DNA from 2 places in the Bradyrhizobium sp. HKCCYLRH3061 genome. Region 1 is predicted to be linked to the other one. Evidence: riboswitches for the same ligand, from Rfam matches in the RefSeq annotation. Region 1 holds a riboswitch; the other holds the start of a gene.

Region 1 (5,877 bases):
CGCTCCGAGCAGCGGCGCGAACGCCTGGGTCGCGATCACCGGGCCGATGACGTTGACCTCCATCTGATGGCGGAACTGCGCGATCGGCAGCTCCGTCACCGGCCCCGCGACGGCGATGCCGGCATTGTTGACCAGGCCGGCGAGCGCCTCGCCGGCGAGAGCCGCCCGCACCTCCTGCGCGGCCGCCTTCACCGCCGCCTCGTCGGTCACGTCGAACAGCAGCGGCGTGAAGTTGGCGCCGAGCTCGCTGCGCAGACGGTCTGCATCGGCCTGCTTGCGAACGCTGCCGAACACGCGAAAGCCGCGCGCGAGCAGGTGCTTCGAACAGGCGAACCCGATGCCGGTGGATGCGCCGGTGATGACGACGGATTTCATGGGGACCTCAACGATTTGCGCGGCGATTATCGCACGGGATGCGGCAAGATGCTGGCGCTGATTTTTCGCGTGAGGTCATCACCCGCCGAGCCTGCCCCGGAACAACGGAATACGGCACGCAACGCACGGCGCGTCGGCAAAACGGCCGCGGCAAGAATGGGATTTAAGTTTCAATGCTTGAGAGGATGAGAGCTGACGTGAGATCGAGGGCAGCGACCAAACTGGATGAAGGAAGGTTTGTGACCTTATGAGATCGTTAACCTTTCCGCCTCGCTCGCCTGTCTTCGCCGGGTCTGCAAGGAGGTGATCGCACCTCATTCCATCGATTGTCCGGCGAATCTCCGAAACGCCGGGCTCCGACCCGTCTTCCCCTCTATGCGTATCGTCTTAATTTTCCGTATCCGTGTTTCCCCGGAGTACTACGCCCTCCGCCCCTAACGCATTGTTATCGCCCGTGCCGAAAACTGCCCCGGCCGAAAGCCTTGCAGCGGATCCCACACGCGTTGCTGTCGCTCCGGCAATCCGGACCAACGGGCGCGATCGTGTCACAGCCAGAACAGCTTCCGCTTTCAGAAAACTCCATCATCACCGAACTCGAAGAGGCCGTCCGCAGCGGCTCCTCGGCGAAGCGCGTCAACACGCTGCGCCAGGTCACCAACCTGTTCCTGCATGACGGCGAACGCCTCAGCGAGGACCAGATCAAGGTGTTCGACAACGTGCTGTGCATACTGGTCTCGCGGGTCGAGACCCGCGCGCGGGCCGAGCTCAGCAAGCATCTCGCGCCGGTCGACTATGCGCCCGTCGAATTGATCCAGCAGCTCGCCCGCGACGACGAAATCTCGGTGGCCGAGAACGTGCTGATGCACTCGAGCCGGCTCACCGAGCATACGCTGGTGGAGGTCGCGGCGACCAAGGGCCAGGATCACCTGATGGCGATCTCCAGCCGCCCGCATCTGACCGAGGCGGTGACCGACATCATCGTCGACCGCGGCGAGCGCCGGGTGATCCGCAAACTCGCCAACAACCAGACCGCGCGCTTCTCCGAGACCGGCTATTCCGGGATGATGGCGCATGCCGAGGACGACGACGAATTGTCCGAGATCATCGGGCTGCGCGTCGACCTGCCCACCAAGCATCTGCGCGACCTGCTGCGCCGCGCGACCGAAGCCGTGCGCGCCAAGCTGATGGCCTCGGCGCCGCCGGCGCTGCAGCAGGAGATCAAGAAGATCCTCAAGGCGATCGCCGACGTTGCGCGCAGCGACGGCGGCCTGGTCGGGCGCGACTTCACGCTGGCCGAAGAGGCCGTCAAGCGCATGAAGGGGCTGAACGAGCTCAACGATGCCGCCATCGCCTTCTTCGCCGAGACCCGCCGCTTCGGCGAGGTGTCAGCCGCGCTCGGCCTGCTCAACAACGTCCCGACCGAGATGATCGCCAAGGTGATGGAAGGCCCGCGCACCGACATCGTGCTGATCCCTTGCCGCGCCGCCGGGCTGGCCTGGTCGGTGGTCGCGAAGATTCTCACCCACCGCCCCATCAAGCACGCCATCGACACCGAGACGCTGAAGCTCGCCGAGCGCGACTATTCCCGCCTGTCCCTCGACACCGCCCAGCGCACGCTGAGGTTCTGGATGGTGCACAACAAGGTCGAGAAGTAAGCGGCGCTCGCAAGCGATCCGTGCCGGAATTGATTCGCGCCTCACATCCCGCTGTCGTCCCTGCGAACGACAGCTGTGGGGCGTCGCGGGCGCCGGGTATCTCACGCCGAACGCGGCGGCCGAGAGAGTTCGCCACACGCAATCCACTCCAGCGCGTTATCGCCAGGAGATCGCCGGGCGCCGGATTGACTTTGGTGCGCCCGCACTCCTACGGTGACGGCGACGGTGCCCCTCGACCGGGGCTCAATAGGGAATGCGGTGCCGGAGACGTCTCGCAAGGGACGTGACCGAAGGCCGCAGCTGCCCCCGCAACTGTAAGCGGCGAATCTCGCGTCAGAGGCCACTGGGAAATCTCGGTCCCGGGAAGGCGACGTGGAGGTGACGACCCGCGAGCCAGGAGACCTGCCGTCAGCCGTGGTCACACGCGAGGATGCCGGTCGGGGCGTTATTGGCATCGTTTTCAGGCAGGCCTGCAAAGGCGTGCATGAGACCTCGTTCGCGGTGACGTGCCACTGACGTCATGCCGAGGTCACTCGTGTCTCCCGTTCCCCATGCCAGGCGCCGTCGCGCCCTTCTGTCGTCGTTATGCCTCCTCTCGTCGTTCGCGCTGCTCGGTCCCTCCCCCGCAACGGCGCAGCAATCCGCCTCGCCCGATCTGCTGCCGCCGGTCGAGGTCGACCCGCCGCACCGGCCGATCGCTCCGAAACCGGCCATCCCCCGCAGAGCCGGCAACGCCGCGCATCAACAGATGCCGGCGGCAAAGCCGGAATCGCCGGCCAGCCCGCCCGTCGCGGTCAGCCCGGCCGGCATCGTGACGCCGGTCGCCAACGTCGCGAATGCGATCACGGTGGTGACCGACAAGGACATCGCCGCGCAGCAGGCCCGCACGGTGCCGGACATCCTGAGCACCGTCCCCGGATTGAACGTCGTGCAGGCCGGCGGCCCGGGCGGCCAGACCAACGTCTTCATGCGCGGCACCAATGCCAACCACACCAAGCTCATCATCGACGGCATCGACGTCGGCGACGTCACCAACAGCAACGGTGCGTTCGATTTCGCGCATCTGCTCGCCGCCGACATCCAGCAGCTCGAGGTGCTGCGCGGGCCGCAGAGCGGGCTGTACGGCTCCGATGCGATCGGCGGCGTGATCTCGGTGATCACGCGCAAGGGCGACGGCCCGGCGCGGGCGACCGCCTCGGTCGAGAGCGGGTCGTTCAAGACCTTCAACCAGTCGGCCGGCGTCAGCGGCTCACATAGTAATGTCAACTACGCGGTCAATGTCGCGCACCTGCACGCCGGCGACGTGCCGGTGACGCCGTGGCAGCTGCTCCCGGCCGGGCAGAAGGCGATCGGCAACGCCTACGACAACGTGACCGCCTCGTCCAAGCTCGGCGTCGATCTCAACGAGGCCTGGACGTTGAACTCGGTGATTCGATACGCCGACGCCACGCTGCTGTTCACCGGCGACAGCGGCTTTCCGAGCGCTCCCGATGCTATCAGGAGCAACCACACGGTCCACCAGCTGGCGACGCGCGAGGAAGCCGTGTGGTCGCTGCTCGGCGGCCGCATCAGGAACTATTTCGGCGTCAACTACGTGAACAACTGGTCGTCGGATCTGACGGCCGGCAATCCCGTGGCCGCGGTCGCCACGGGGGAACGCATCAAATATGACTGGCACGCGGTGACCGAACTGGCGCCGCACAACAATCTCGTCGTCGGGCTGGAGCAGCAGACCGAGCGGCTGAAAACAACTGATCTTTCCGCCGAGAACGGCAACAAGGCCGGCTTCATCGAGTTGCAGACGGAGTTCGCCAAACGCTGGTTCGTGGTGGCGAGCCTGCGCAACGACGTCAACGAGCAATTCGGCGGCCATGGCACCTTCCGGATCGCGCCGGCGGTGATCCTGCCGGTCACCGGGACCAAGCTGAAGGCGAGCTACGGCACCGGCTTCAAGGCGCCGACCTTGAGCCAGCTGCACCAGGATTTTCCGGCCTTCAACTTCTTCGCCAATCCCAACCTGAAGCCGGAGCAGAGCACCGGCTACGACGCCGGCTTCGAACAGCCGCTGTTTTCGGATCGCATCCGCTTCGGCGCGACCTACTTCCACAACAGCATCACCAACCTGATCAATTTCAACGCGACCTTCACCTCCTACGCCAATGTCGGCCTCGCGACCACCGAAGGCACCGAGAGCTTCGTGACGGCTGATCTCACCGACCGGATCTCGCTGCGTGCAGACTACACCTTCACCCGCGCGGTCGATGCGGCCACCGGCCAGCAGCTATTGCGGCGGCCGAAGGAAAAATGGAGCGCCACCGCGACCTGGCAGCCGATCGATGCGCTGCGCCTGTCGGCCACCGTGCTGAGGATCAGCGACTGGCTCGATGTCAGCCGCGACGGCATGACCACCGGCCTGGTCGCGCCCGGCTATACGGTCGTCAACCTGCGCAGCGACTACGCGCTGTCCAACCAGGTCAAGCTGTTCGGCCGGATCGATAACCTGTTCAACCGTCACTACCAGAACCCGACCGGATTCCTCGCGCCGGGCTTCGGCGTGTTCGGCGGCCTCCGGGTTGCGAGCTCCGGTGTGCAGTGACGCTGCCGACCAACCTCCCGGCGGCTGACAGAAGCTGCCGAAATGGACTACAATCGCAATAGAAGGAGATGTTCCATGACTCTCGACGTTCTCGCCCGATCTGGTTCCGGGGCTCGCCTCGCGCCCGTTCCGCAACGGCATGCCGCTGCGTTCTGCTTCGCGCTGCTGACAGCGGCCTGCGCGCTGGCGAGCTTCGTGTTCGCCTGCGCGACGCCGTTTGCGGCCTTCGCCGTGATCGCCGCCGCCATGCTGCCGCTGCGCATGGCGCTGCCGGTGATGCTCGGCGCCTGGCTGGTCAACCAGGGCGTCGGCTTCGGCGCGCTGCACTATCCGGTCGATGCCAACACGCTGGCCTGGGGCGCCATGATCGGCGTCGCGGCGCTCAGCGCCACCGTCATAGCCCGCATGGCGCTGGCGGCCTTGCGCACGGCACCAGCGCCGGCCGCGTTTGCCGTCGCGCTCCTCAGTGCCTACGCCGCCTATGAGCTGGTGCTGCTGGCCGCCACGCCCGCACTCGGCGGGGCCGCAAGCTTCGCGCTCCCGATCGTCGCCCGCCTCGGCCTGACCAGCGCCGCTTGGCTGGTCGGCCTCGTCGCGGTCAGTGAGATCGTCCGCCTGCTGACCCCACTGGTCTCGCGCCGCGCGGCCTCCTGACCGGCGACCATCTCCTAGCCACCAAACAAAAACGGCGGGCCTCGGCCCGCCGTTCTCATATCCGATCGTCGTCGCAAGCTCAGTTCTTGCTCTTGTCGACCAGCGCGCCCTTCTTGATCCAGGGCATCATGTCGCGCAGGCGGGCACCGACTTCCTCGATCGGGTGCTGGGCAAGCTTGGCGCGGGTCGCCTTGAACGAGGTCTGGTTGACCTTGTTCTCCAGCATCCAGTCGCGCGCGAAGCGGCCGGACTGGATGTCGTCGAGCACGCGCTTCATCTCGGCCTTGGTCTCCGGCGTGATGATGCGCGGGCCGGTGACGTACTCGCCGTACTCGGCGGTGTTGGAGATCGAGTAGTTCATGTTGGCGATCCCGCCTTCATAGATCAGGTCGACGATCAGCTTGACCTCGTGGAGGCACTCGAAATAGGCCATCTCCGGCGCGTAGCCGGCCTCGGTCAGCGTCTCGTAGCCGGCCTTGATCAGTTCGACCAGGCCGCCGCACAGCACCGCCTGCTCGCCGAACAGGTCGGTCTCGCACTCTTCCTTGAAGGTCGTCTCGATGATGCCGGCGCGGCCGCCGCCGATCGCCGAGGCGT
Region 2 (5,877 bases), on a different contig from region 1:
AACAGCCGCGCGATCGCGGCCGCGCTTGCGCTGGTGTCGAGACCGACCGCATAGCCGCGGCGGCCGCCGCGCGCCGGATAATCGGACAGCATCAGCACTACGCGCCGTTCGCTGGCCGGCAGCGCGCGCAATTGCGCCCATCGCGCCGCGAGCCGGGCGACGTAAGCAATACGGTCCTGTTGAGGCACATAACGCATCGCGCTGAACTGCAGACGCTCGTCCGCCGGCGCCTCACCCTTGAACGCAATCGGGCGCGCCAGCAGCCGGCCGTCGAGCTCCGGCAGCACGACATTCATCGCAAGGTCCGGCGGCGACAGTCCACGCGCCGAGGAAGCCCACGCGTCCTCGGTGCTCTGCGCCTGGATGATCTGCAGAACCGGCGCGTCCGCGAGGTCGAGCGCCGTTGTGCCGTCCTCGCGCTGCGCCGAGAACGCGGTCGCGTTCAAGATGACCGCAGGACGCCGGTGCCGGACCAGTCGCGCCAGCGCATCGCCGATGCTGGGATCCTTCAGGCTGGTCACCGCGACCGCGACCGCCGCCAGCCCTTCGGCTTCGATCGAACGCATCAATTCCGCAATCCCGGCCGTATCGGCGGCAAGCAGGCTCGCACGGTAGAACACGATCAGCGCGCTCGGCCGCGCATCATCGTGGCTGCAGAGGTCATCGATGCCGACCGCGCCGCGGTCGCGCGCGAAGCCGACGATGGAGCCGAGCGCGAGCGGCTCGCCAAACGGCGCATCACGGCCAAGCAGGCTCGCGAGATAGTGCAGCGCCTCGCGCGCATTGCCGACGCCGCCCTCGTGCAGATAGCCGTAGAGCCGCGACGTCGCGTCGTGCGGCAAGGTCGAGAGCGCATCGAGCCGGTCGTCGGCGCGATCATCGCCCGGCAGCGCCGCGAACAGAATGTTGCTGCTGCGGCAGGTCGACGCGATGCGCTCCAGCCCGTAGCGCCAATAGTCGAGCCCGCCGAGACAGCGCACGACGACGGCGCGCGCGCCGAGCACGACGCGATCGACATAGAGATCGACCGACATCGGATGCTTCAGCCGCTTCAGGCTGGCGAGGCGCAGGCTGGGCAGCTCGGTCGACGTCGCGGTCCAGGCTTCGGCCAACGCCGACAGGTCGGTGTCCGAGAACGACAGCACGACGATCTCGGCCGGCGACTGCGCAAGATCCACGGCCTGTTCGAGGTCGTCGAGATCCGCGCCCGTTGTCGCCAGCAGGTGCATCGGTGACGCCTACCCTGTGATCAGGCTCTGGATGGCGGCGGCATCGAGGCCGCGCTCGCCGATGATCACCAACCGCCCCTGCCGCGATTCGCCCGAGCGCCACGGGCGCTCGAACTGATGCTGGATGCGGCTGCCCACGGCCTGCACCAGGAGGCGCAGCGGCTTGCCGGCAACTTCCACGAACCCTTTCACCCGCAAGACATCATGCGCATCGACGGCGGCCGCGATCCGGTCGACGAGCGCATCGGGCGAGGCCTGCGCCGGGACGTCGAGCACGAAGCTCTCAAAATCGTCGTGATCATGCTCGGCCTCGTTGTCGTGATGCGACGGCCGGGCGGCGAGATCGTCCTCCGCTGCGGCGCCGAGCCCGAGCAGCACCGACGCCGACAGCCTGCCATGCTCGGTCGCGATCACCTTGACCGCGCGCTGCACCTTGGCGGCGATCTCGGCGGCGACATCCTTGCGCTGCTCCTCGCTCATCAGATCGCTCTTGTTCATCACGACGAGATCGGCGCACAGCAACTGGTCCTCGTAGACCTCCTCCAGCGGGTTGTCGTGATCGAGCGAGGCATCGGTGGCGCGCTGCGCCGCGAGCGCTTCCGGATCGTCGGCGAAGCGGCCCGCAACCACCGCCGGGCCGTCGACGACCGCCACGACGCCGTCGACCGTGACACGCGTCGCGATCTCGGGCCAGTTGAAGGCCTGCACCAGCGGCTTCGGCAGCGCCAGCCCCGAGGTCTCGATCACGATATGCTCCGGCGGCTCCTTCTGGTCCAGCAGGCTCATGAGCGCGGGCACGAAATCGTCGGCGACGGTGCAGCACAGACAGCCGTTCGACAGCTCGACGATGCGATCCTCCGGACAGTCCGGCACGCCGCAGCCCTTCAGGATGTCGCCGTCGATGCCGACATCGCCGAACTCATTGACGATGATGGCGAGCCGGCGACCGTTCGCGGTCTCGATCAAGTTGCGCACCAGCGTCGTCTTGCCGGCGCCGAGAAAACCGGTGACGATGGTGCAAGGCGTCTTGGCGAACGACTTCGTCATGGCGATGCGATCTCTCGGTTTCAGCGTGGCGCCGACAGCGCAGGCACGCGCGCGACGGTGTTCTTGCGGATGTATTCCGGGCGCTCGCGCCAGGCCGGCAGGCCCGCATCATGGCGCTGATGCAGCTGCGCGAATGCCAGCACATCCCGCGCATGCAGATCCGGATCGAGCGCGCCGAGCACATAGGTCCATTTGCCCGGCGCTGTCACCGCAACCGTGCACGCACGATTGCAGTTCGACAGGCACTCGACACCGACAACGGTGACGCCGGCGCGCTGCGCGGCCGGCACCGTCTCGATGGCTGCGAGCAAACGGGCACCGGCCCGCGGCTCGTCCGGCGGCGCAGCTTCAGGCGCCTGCGTGCGGCAGGTGACGCAGACGAACAGCGTCGTCTCTCCAGTCTCCGATGCGATCATCAATCAGCCGATCACGCCGGCGGCCGTTGCGGCGGCAACGCCGCCCACCAGCACGATGGCAGCGCCCGCGAGCCGCAGCGCCAGCGGCGCAGCCGCCTTGGCCTTCGCCGACAGCAGCCTGGTGCCGAGGAACGCACCGGCCGCGATGACGGTCTGGATCACGAGCAGCCCAGCGAGATAGGCTCCAAGCGGAGAGTTCTCGGCGCCGACGATCGATTCACCCAGCGCATATCCGTGGACGAGGCCGGTCACGGCGAACAGGCCGGCAACCGGCAACACGCCGAAACGCCCACGCATCACCACCACCAGCCCAACCACGGCGGTGGTCAGGCCGACCAGCAGCTCGGCAGCCGGGATGTTGGCCTTGGCCACATGCAGGCCGACGCCCGCGATCATCGCGGTGGTGAAGGCGAGCACCGGCGCGAAGCCGCGGCCCAGAAGAGCTGCAACGATGCCTGCGCCCACGATCGCCGCCAGATGGTCGATTCCGATGATGGGATGGCCGAGGCCGGACAGCATCCCCTGCGCAAACGTCTGCGGCAGCTTGCCGCCCATCATGTGATGCGCGAAGGCGGGATCGGCGGCGAGCAGCAACAGGCTCGCGGCTGCAAAGGTCGTGGTACGGGTCAACTTCATGGCCGTCTCCGTCGCTTGCCGGCTCCCCAGAGGACCGGACGATGCGCTGCATCCGACGGCATCCCGCCCATCCCGGCGGGATCAGAACCAGCATCGCGACTCCCCGCGCGACGGGTCGGCCAACAGCAATGTCGACGGCAGGTCTCCTGGCTCTCGGGTCGCTGCATCAGGCCACCTTCCCGGTTTCCCAGTGGTGTCTTGGCCTCACACTCGCCGATTACAGTTGCGGGGGCAGCCACGGCCTTGGGTCAAGAACCCGCACCGTGTTCCCTAAATCTCTCCTTTCGGAGAACCGTCATCTGTTAGATACGGGTCGCGCCAAAGCCCGTCAATCGGAATCGTCCCATGGTCCCTGCCCCGCCGCATCCCGCCCTGCCGCGCCTGACGCTGGTGCTCGGCGGCGCGCGCTCGGGCAAGAGTCGCCATGCCGAGACCCTCGTCACCGCCTACCCGCCGCCTTGGACCTATGTTGCGACCGCGCAGGCGTTCGACGCCGAAATGACCGACCGGATCGCCCAGCACAAGGCGCGCCGCATTGAGGGATGGCAGACGCTGGAAACGACACATGATCTTGCCGGCCTCATCCGGGCACATGGAGATTCGGGCACGCCGATGCTGATCGATTGCCTGACGCTCTGGCTCAGCAATGTGATGCTCGCCGACATGGACGTACCGGCCAGATGTGCCGAGCTGATCGATGCGCTCAGGAGCGCGAATGGCCCCATCGTGGCCGTGTCCAACGAAGTCGGGCTGGGCATCGTGCCGGACAATGCGCTGGCGCGCGCCTTTCGCGACGCCCAGGGACGATTGAACCAGGACGTCGCGGCCGTGGCCGATCGCGTGATCCTGATGGCGGCAGGACTGCCGCTGACTTTGAAGTGACAAGGAGAACATGCCCGTGACCGAAAGCGCCGACGATTCCCGCCACAAGGCGAAGATGGAGAACCGCAAGGCGGTGCAGGATGCCGAGGTCGCCTCCAAGACCGTGGAGAAGGGCCTGCTCATCGTTCACACCGGCAAGGGCAAGGGCAAATCGACGGCGGCGTGGGGCCTGATGCTGCGCGCGATCGGCCGCGGCTTTCGCATCGGCGTCGTGCAGTTCGGCAAGGGCGCGTGGGAGACCGGCGAGCGCAAGGCGATCGAGACGTTCGGCGACCAGGTGTCGTGGCACACGCTCGGCGAAGGTTTTACGTGGGAAACCCAGGATCGCGCGCGCGACGTCGCCGCGGCCGAGCGCGCCTGGGCCAAGGCAAAGGAGCTGATGGCTTTTCCGTCGATCCGGCTGCTCGTCCTCGATGAGCTCAACATCGCGCTGCGCTACGATCACCTTGATATCACCGACGTCGTCGCCACGCTCGCAGGGCGCCGTCCCGATCTGCACGTCGTCGTCACCGGCCGCAACGCCAAGCCGGAGCTGATCGAGGCCGCCGATCTCGTGACCGAGATGAACCTCGTGAAGCATCATTTCGCGGCCGGTGTGAAGGCGCAGGAAGGCATCGAGTACTAGGCTCATGAGCGCGCGCGCCATCATGTTCCAGGGCACCGGCTCCGACGTCGGCAAATCGCTGATCGTCGCAGGACTCGCGCGCGCGCTGACATTGCGCGGCCTGAAAGTAGCGCCGTTCAAGCCGCAGAACATGTCGAACAATGCCGCCGTCACCGCGGATGGCGGCGAGATCGGCCGCGCCCAGGCGCTGCAGGCGCGCGCGGCGCGGCAACCGATGACGGTGCACATGAACCCGGTGCTGCTGAAGCCGCAAAGCGAGATCGGGTCGCAGGTGGTGGTGCAGGGACGCGTCATCGGCAACGCCAAGGCGTCGGCCTATCAGGCGATGAAGCCGCAATTGATGAAGGCGGTGCTCGAGAGCTTTCACCATCTGGCTGCTGATGCCGACATCGTGCTGGTCGAAGGCGCCGGCTCCGCCTCCGAGATCAACCTGCGCGCCGGCGATATCGCCAACATGGGCTTTGCCCAGGCGGTGCAGATTCCGGTGGTGCTGATCGGCGACATCGACCGCGGCGGCGTCATTGCGAGCCTGGTCGGCACCCAGGCGGTGCTCGCGCCCGCGGATGCCGCACGCATCGCGGGTTTCCTCGTCAACAAGTTCCGCGGCGATCCGGCGTTATTCGCGTCGGGCATCAACGAGATCGCGCAGCGGACAGGCTGGACGTCGCTCGGGCTCATTCCGCATTTTTCCGATGCGCGCCGCCTGCCCGCCGAGGATGCGCTCGGACTGGCTGAACGCGGATCATCGGAAGGACGCAGGCCGAAGGTCGTCATCCTCGCCTATCCGCGCATCTCCAATTTCGACGAGTTCGATCCGTTGCGGCTGGAGGACGGAATCGACCTGCAGTTCCTGCGCCCGGGCACGCCGATTCCTGGCGACGCATCCATCGTGATCCTGCCGGGCTCGAAGGCGACGATCGCCGATCTCAGCGCCCTGCGTGACGCCGGCTGGGACATCGATCTCATCGCGCATCTGCGCCGCGGCGGCCGCGTGCTCGGCATCTGCGGCGGCTATCAGATGCTCGGACGCATGATCAGCGAT

What was found. Region 1 has a riboswitch for cobalamin ahead of ACQR2C_RS01645 (TonB-dependent receptor domain-containing protein). Riboswitches for the same ligand answer to the same signal wherever they lie in the genome.
Region 2: it holds a riboswitch for cobalamin, as region 1 does, so the genes downstream of both, ACQR2C_RS29500 (HupE/UreJ family protein) here and ACQR2C_RS01645 (TonB-dependent receptor domain-containing protein) in region 1, are expected to answer to the same signal.

Annotation. Positions count from the first base shown of each region.
Region 1 is NZ_JBNPUE010000001.1:326,270-332,146, forward strand. It holds gene ACQR2C_RS01635 (SDR family oxidoreductase) at 1-375, opposite strand, end outside; gene ACQR2C_RS01640 (DUF2336 domain-containing protein) at 918-2,030, shown strand; cobalamin riboswitch at 2,237-2,454, shown strand; gene ACQR2C_RS01645 (TonB-dependent receptor domain-containing protein) at 2,551-4,626, shown strand; gene ACQR2C_RS01650 (hypothetical protein) at 4,702-5,280, shown strand; gene ilvC (ketol-acid reductoisomerase) at 5,360-5,877, opposite strand, start outside.
Region 2 is NZ_JBNPUE010000024.1:49,887-55,763, reverse strand. It holds gene cobN (cobaltochelatase subunit CobN) at 1-1,229, opposite strand, end outside; gene cobW (cobalamin biosynthesis protein CobW) at 1,239-2,276, opposite strand; gene ACQR2C_RS29505 (DUF1636 domain-containing protein) at 2,297-2,692, opposite strand; gene ACQR2C_RS29500 (HupE/UreJ family protein) at 2,696-3,328, opposite strand; cobalamin riboswitch at 3,448-3,640, opposite strand; gene cobU (bifunctional adenosylcobinamide kinase/adenosylcobinamide-phosphate guanylyltransferase) at 3,674-4,210, shown strand; gene cobO (cob(I)yrinic acid a,c-diamide adenosyltransferase) at 4,227-4,835, shown strand; gene ACQR2C_RS29485 (cobyric acid synthase) at 4,840-5,877, shown strand, end outside.